One region of the Pseudoalteromonas sp. GB43 genome, then DNA from elsewhere that is predicted to be linked to it. Evidence: predicted binding sites of a transcription regulator. Region 1 holds the regulator's gene; the other holds the start of a gene.
The links. The regulator LexA, encoded in region 1, represses DNA repair genes until DNA is damaged. The targets are predictions, from matches to a motif close to TACTGTATNNNNATACAGTA.

Region 1 (3,426 bases):
TCAGCAACAAGGATTAGAAATACAAAAGGCCGGTGACGCGAGTTTTATTATCACCGACCCAGATGGCAATCCTATTTTGATTGACCAACACGTGTAGCTGGCTTTTTACGTTTAATTCGAACGTTTTGTAGTAACAAGAGAACTCCTGTAATACAAAATAGTACGCTGGTGGCCGAGAAGCTGATGAGTAGTGGATTGTTAAAGTTCTCACGCTCATCATAATCCATAATGTGTAGCATCCAGAAAAAGTCGAAAACCCGCCACAGGGTGCTGCGCACAGTAATAAGGTTACCGGTTTGGCTATCTAAATATAAGGTTGTTGTTAACCAATCATCGAAGCTAACTTGCCAAACATTGGCTTTGCGGCCGACCTCTCTTGGCCCTTTTGTTAATAACTGCGCTTGCGTTATTTTTGCGTCAATAAGCAGGTGAGCTTGCGCATTTTCAATGATTTGCGCTTTACTCGGTGCAGGCATTTTAGCACCTGTTCTGCCATCAAAAGTAAACGTACCGCTAGAGGATGTAACTTCTATAATCGGGGTATTTAAAAAATGGCTATATTTAATACCTTCGATTTGCTCAAATTGCGCTGTTATTTTATCAATTGAAGCAGGGTAGTCCGACAATAAAAATGGGCTACTTAAACTGCGATTAGCCAGATGCTTACCATGCACTTTTTCAAGTGGTAATGAGCTCATCACAAGCCCACCTAAAAGCCAAAAAAAGAATCTGTAAAGCAAGTAAATAACCAAGCCATTTATGCCCTTTACGAGCATACTTAAACAGGCGTTTATTCATAATTACCCCGTTATTATTGTTATGTGGGCGCTATTTTAGGTTGTTTAGCTAGATTGCCAATGCGGCATAATGTCGCATTAACTGTATTCTAGATTTGGTATATATACAAAACTGAGTTAAAGTTTCAGTCGATATCAATAGAGGGTAAAAACGAGAGTATGTCGGAAATTCAATTTTTAAATGTAGATCTGGAGCTTGAATCAAAGCACGATATTAGTGCGCTTGTTGCTGATTTGAAGAAAAACGCCATGGTTTTACATTATGACCAAGATGAATACCGCCAACTAGCACGTATTGAAGCAACCGCAGATATCAGCTCTCCAGATAAAGCCATTAACCAGCTTTGCGAGCTTATTGAGTCATGCTCGCGCAATGCATTAAAACAGTGGTTATCGTGCTCAAAGCGTACATTTGATATAGGCTTTGAATCAGGTAATTCGCCTAAATGCTTTAACCAACCCCTGCATGCCGATACCTTGTTACGTATCTCTGCAATTGGCGCAGGGATTGAAATTACTATTTATCCTGTCGAAAAATAGCCAGAATTTATCGCTCTACAACAGCTGCGGTCATTCTTGATACGCAGCAAAGCTCTCCTGCGGCATTGGTAATTTTAATATCCCAAACAGATGTTCGCTTACCTAAATGCAGCGGTCTTGCTGTTGCTGTTAACGTTCCTTTGCGTGACGCTTTCATGTGGTTGGCATTAATTTCTTGGCCAACAGCATAGAACTTATTGAAATCAACCACGAAATTGGCTGCATAGCTTGCCACTGTCTCTGCTAATACAACGTTTGCTCCGCCATGAACCATACCCATAGGGTTATGATGCTCAGGAATAGCAGGCATAGTTGCCATTAAATAATCATCACCAATTTCAGTCACCTCAATGCCCATAGTTTTCATTAAAGTGCCTTGACCGGTGATCCCTTGTTCTAGCTCTTTGCAAAGCTCTAACGTGATTGGGTGGTGCCAAATACTCATTGTGTTTCCTTAGCCTGCTAATTAAAGCTAATACCTTATGGCATCTTTCGGTGTGGTTCAATGTTAGTTTTGTAGCAATATGATGGGGTTAATTTAAATTTGCGATTTTCAAATAACTGTATATACTCACAGTTAAATGTACTGTATGGAAAACCAGTTGTATGCGCCCATTAACTAAACGCCAATCGCAAATTTTAGAACTAATTAAAGTCTTTATTAAAGATACAGGCATGCCACCTACGCGTGCTGAAATAGCTCAAACATTAGGTTTTAAAAGTGCCAACGCTGCTGAAGAACACCTAAAAGCACTGGCTAAAAAAGGCATGATCAAAATGAAGCCTGGGGCGAGTCGCGGTATTCAGTTAATTGAAGAAGATGAGCCAGAGCAACTAGGCTTACCTTTAATTGGTCGTGTTGCAGCTGGTGAACCTATTTTGGCGCAAGAGCATGTTGAAAGTCACTGCCAAGTTGATCCTTCATTATTTAAACCTGCAGCCGATTTCTTACTGCGTGTAAATGGTATGAGTATGAAAGACATTGGTATTATGGATGGCGATTTGCTTGCAGTACACAGAACACAAGTTGCTGAAAACGGGCAAGTAGTTGTAGCTCGAGTCGATGAAGATGTAACAGTTAAGCGTCTAGAAAAAGCGGGTCGCAAAGTACTTTTACACGCTGAGAACGAAGAGTTTTCGCCTATTGAGGTTGACCTTGAGCATGAGTCGTTCAACATCGAGGGGTTAGCGGTAGGTGTTATTCGTAACGCTGACTGGATGTAAACGTTCCCAATTTGGTGCATCAAATTGACTCAATTTGGTGCGCCACTGAAATTTTACTACTTAATTAGGATTTGTGAATCCTTACTCTTCATTTAAAGCCTTATATGGCGCAGTTTTCCTCTCTTTTTATATTTCGTTTTTTACCCCTAAACATTAAATAAAGCGCTGATTATAGTTGTTATTTCTGCACCAAAATAAACATTTATTATCATTAAAACTTGCTTATTGGTCATTTTTTAACTAATTAGTTAATACACTGTATTAACACCTAATTAATAAAAAGACACAAAAATGTGCGAGGTGTTAGTCATGGGGTCGGTATCATAAGTGGGTCAAAATGATACGTAGTCGCTCTGAACAATAAGAAAAACGAATGGGCACCTTGTTGTATCGCCTTTTCGCTTTGCGTCTTGCAATAGCATCTAAAGGAGCCGTCACATGGGTAAACTGCGTTACGCCTTGTGGCTTATATTGTTTGCACTTCCTGAGCTTGCATTGGCAAATAGCCAATACAATATGCGTAAAGGGGTGACCGATATAAGTAATAATGTTTATGAGTTACACATGACGATATTTATTATCTGCTGTGTAATCGGCATCATCGTATTTGCGGTGATGTTTTGGGCTTTAATACACCACCGTAAATCCAAAGGGATAAGCCTGCCCAATTTCATGAAAGTACAAAAGTTGAAATACTTTGGACTGCCATTCCATTTGTCATCTTAATCGCCATGGCTGTGCCTGCCACAAAAACCTTAATTGCCATGGAAGATGCCTCTAAAGCCGATATCACCATTAAAGTGACGGGCTCACAGTGGAAGTGGCATTATGAGTACATGGGTGAAGACATTGCCTATTACTCGAT
Region 2 (3,426 bases), 1.8 Mb from region 1:
AATCGGTTAACAGTTTTGGTCGTATGGCACGATCAACACTGTCTTCGTTACTTTGTTCACTCGCATCTATTAAGCGATCTGCTTCAATCATGGTTTACTCACAACATTGATTTTAGAGCTTCTTTAATTAGAACCTCGGTCGTCATATCTGGTTTGTTCACTGTTTTAACCGCTTTTTGTGCTTGCGGTAGCTTATAGCCTAATGCCACAAGTGCTGATACAGCATCATCAGCAGCATTATTTGCCACTAGGGTATCATCACTTGATGGCTCAATGACGGCATTATCGCTAAATGGTGTAAATAAGTCATTACCCCAATTTTTAAGCCGGTCTTTCATTTCGAGCACTAAACGCTCAGCCGTTTTTTTACCAACGCCCGGTAGTTTAACCAGTGTGGTCGCATCTTCATTATTAACACAACTTACAAATTGCTGCGCCGACATACCCGATAAAATAGCTAGACCAAGCTTTGGCCCTACACCATTGGCTTTTAAAAGCTCTCTAAATAAAGCGCGTTCGGTTTTGTTGTTAAAGCCAAATAATAGCTGGGCATCTTCACGTACCACAAAATGGGTATAAATAATCGCTTGCTCACCCACTGCCGGTAAATCATAAAAGCAAGTCATCGGCATTTGTACTTCGTAGCCTACACCACTTACTTCGATAAGAATTTCTGGTGGCTGCTTTTCTACTAGTAAGCCATTTAATCGACCAATCATATTACTTCCTTAATCGTCCTCTTACGGTTTTGCTCGCACTGCCCGCAAGTTTTATTAAATTTTGTTCTGAGTGAGCATGACAAATAGCAATTGCTAAGGCATCTGCGGCATCGGCTTGAGGGGTACCTGGCAGCTTTAAAATGTTTTTAACCATATGCTGTACTTGAGACTTATCGGCTCCGCCATTACCTACAACGGCCTGCTTAATTTGCCTAGCCGAATATTCATAAACTGGCAGCTCTGCCATTGAAGCACCAACGATAGCAGCGCCGCGTGCTTGACCGAGCTTAAGCGCTGAGTCTGGGTTGTGTGCCATAAACACTTTTTCGATAGCAAAACTCTCTGGGGAGAATTGCTCTACCAATTGACTGATCCCTTGGTAAATCATTTTTAAGCGTATCGGAAAATCGTGATCGGCCAATTTAATGCAGCCACTGCCTAAATAAGTGAACTTAGCACCTTGGTGAGCAATCACGCCGTACCCTGTTAATCGTGAACCAGGATCAATCCCTAAAATAATCGCCAACTAACTGACTCGTCTATTATCATTATTATCTGCGCTTAATAATGCCAGAGCACTGTATAAATTACCAGTAACCAATTGCAATTCATAAAAAATGCCCGCAATTGCGAGCATTTTATAGTCAACCTTTAATTAAGACATTTACGCGAGCGAGCGTAATAAGCCTTGGGTATTTTTTCGCATTGTGCGCGCTATCATCAAATAACCTAAACATGCCACAAATAACCCCCCGACTGCTGGGCCAATCACCCAAATATGAGGGTGGAACTTACCTGCTAAATCGAACATTTGTTTTTGCACTATTAACAGAGCGATGTCACTGACAATTGCAGCGACTAAACCTGCGGTAACGCCTAATAGTAAAAACTCATATAAGGTGGCATTTTTAATTAAGCGCCCTTTCGCACCTAAAGTTCGCAAAATAACAATCTCTTGCATTCGCTCACCCAAACTTGCTTGTACTTGTGAAATAAGTACTAAAGCACCACAGGCAACCACAATCGCTAGTACAAAGCCAATCGCTAACGATACTTGCTCAATGGTTGAGCGAATTTGTTTAATAAAGCTCTCAACATCTATCACGTTAACCGTCGGATATTGACGCATTAGCTCATTAAACTCTCGTTTTTTCTCTGCTTTTACATTCACTGATGAAATATAAGTAGCCGGGAAACTCGCTAGCACATCAGGGCTCAAAATAATAAAGAAGTTAGGTTTTAGCGTTGTCCAATTAACCTTACGTACACTGGTAATTTTTGCGTCAAACGACTGCGCACCAATTAGGAAAGTAAGTGTATCGCCAATTTTTACATCAAGGCGTTCAAGCATCGACTCTTCTACCGATGCCTCGGCTACTGAGTCTTCACTAAACCATGTACCGTCGATAAGCTCGTTTTGATTAGGTAAGTCTTTACGCCAAGTTAGGTTTAACTCACGGCCAATACCAGAGCGGGCTTCTTCGTCTTTCTTTTCGTTGTCTTCTTGCGATACTTCGCGGGCAACCAACTCACCATTTACGGCGTTTACACGGCCACGCACAACCGGATAGAAATCAGACGTTGGCATATCGTTTTGCGCTAAGAAGCTAGTTATTGGCTCTAACTCTTGCTCAGTAATGTTCACTAAAAATGAATTAGGGGCATTTTCAGGAAGCTGCGACTGCCAATCCGAAATCATGTCGTTCTTAAGTACAATTAAAAACAGTAATAGCTTGATTGCCAAAGCAAAGCTAATTAATTGCACAGCATTCACATTGGCACGCTTTTGAATTGACGCAATCGCCAATGACCAACTGTTGCCTGGACTCAAGCCAAGTTTGCGGCCACCACCAAAAATAACCTTTGATAAAGCAAATAACACCGCAATTAAAAATGCCGTCGAAAGGAACAAAATTGCACTAATTTTGATGTTATTACTAAATAACCACATCAGTAAAAACACAGTAAGCGCCGACATAGTAAGGTGCACTTTACTTACTAATAAACGGTCGCCTAAGTTACGGCGAAGCACACGCAGCGGCGGAATATCAAATAAATCGAGTAGCGGTTTAATTGAAAACATAACCGCACAAATCACACCCGTGCTAATCGCAATGATCCAAGGTTTTGCCGATGCACTTGGCAGTGCTGAACCCATGGTTTGTGCTAAATAATCAGTGGCAATCGCTTGTAAACCATAACCAATCAGTAAACCGACTATCACCGACATTGAACATACAAGGCTCAAATGTAATAAATAGATTTTACGGATCATAGCGCGGCTACCGCCAAGCGTTTTCATCATAGCAACTGGGTCGTACTGACGCTCACAATACCGTTTTGCCGATACCGCAATAGCAACGGCAGCTAAAATAATGCCAAGTAAACCAGCTAGCAATAAATAGCTTTCGGCACGATTTAAACTATTAGAAATAGGTGACTGGCAATCTTTAACGCCATACCAACGCTGGTTTTCTTTCATCTGTGGTTTTAACCACGCATAAAAGGTATCTAAGTTGTCTTTGTCGCCAGCATAAAGTTGGCGGTAAAACACTCGGCTGCCGGGCTGAATTACCTCTGTTACAGCAATGTCTGCTTCATTGATTAAGATTCGCTGGCTGCTCGAGAACACATTAAACGGTGCATCAGGCTCTTCGGCTACAACATGACTAGCCGTAAAAGTAGCAGCACCAAGCTCTACTTTATC

Region 2: ruvC (crossover junction endodeoxyribonuclease RuvC) is a predicted target of LexA. The motif match lies at 1,296-1,315, and genes of this name have one in related genera.

Annotation. Positions count from the first base shown of each region.
Region 1 covers NZ_JBPCHJ010000001.1:1,646,515-1,649,940, reverse strand. The annotation lists gene ACRWSG_RS07925 (VOC family protein) at 1-97, shown strand, start outside; partial or broken gene ACRWSG_RS07920 (hypothetical protein) at 72-798, opposite strand; gene ACRWSG_RS07915 (hypothetical protein) at 957-1,337, shown strand; gene ACRWSG_RS07910 (PaaI family thioesterase) at 1,345-1,782, opposite strand; gene lexA (transcriptional repressor LexA) at 1,944-2,561, shown strand; partial or broken gene coxB (cytochrome c oxidase subunit II) at 3,000-3,426, shown strand, end outside.
Region 2 covers NZ_JBPCHJ010000001.1:3,405,512-3,408,937, reverse strand. The annotation lists gene ruvB (Holliday junction branch migration DNA helicase RuvB) at 1-91, opposite strand, end outside; gene ruvA (Holliday junction branch migration protein RuvA) at 99-719, opposite strand; gene ruvC (crossover junction endodeoxyribonuclease RuvC) at 721-1,245, opposite strand; gene ACRWSG_RS16225 (ABC transporter permease) at 1,384-3,426, opposite strand, start outside.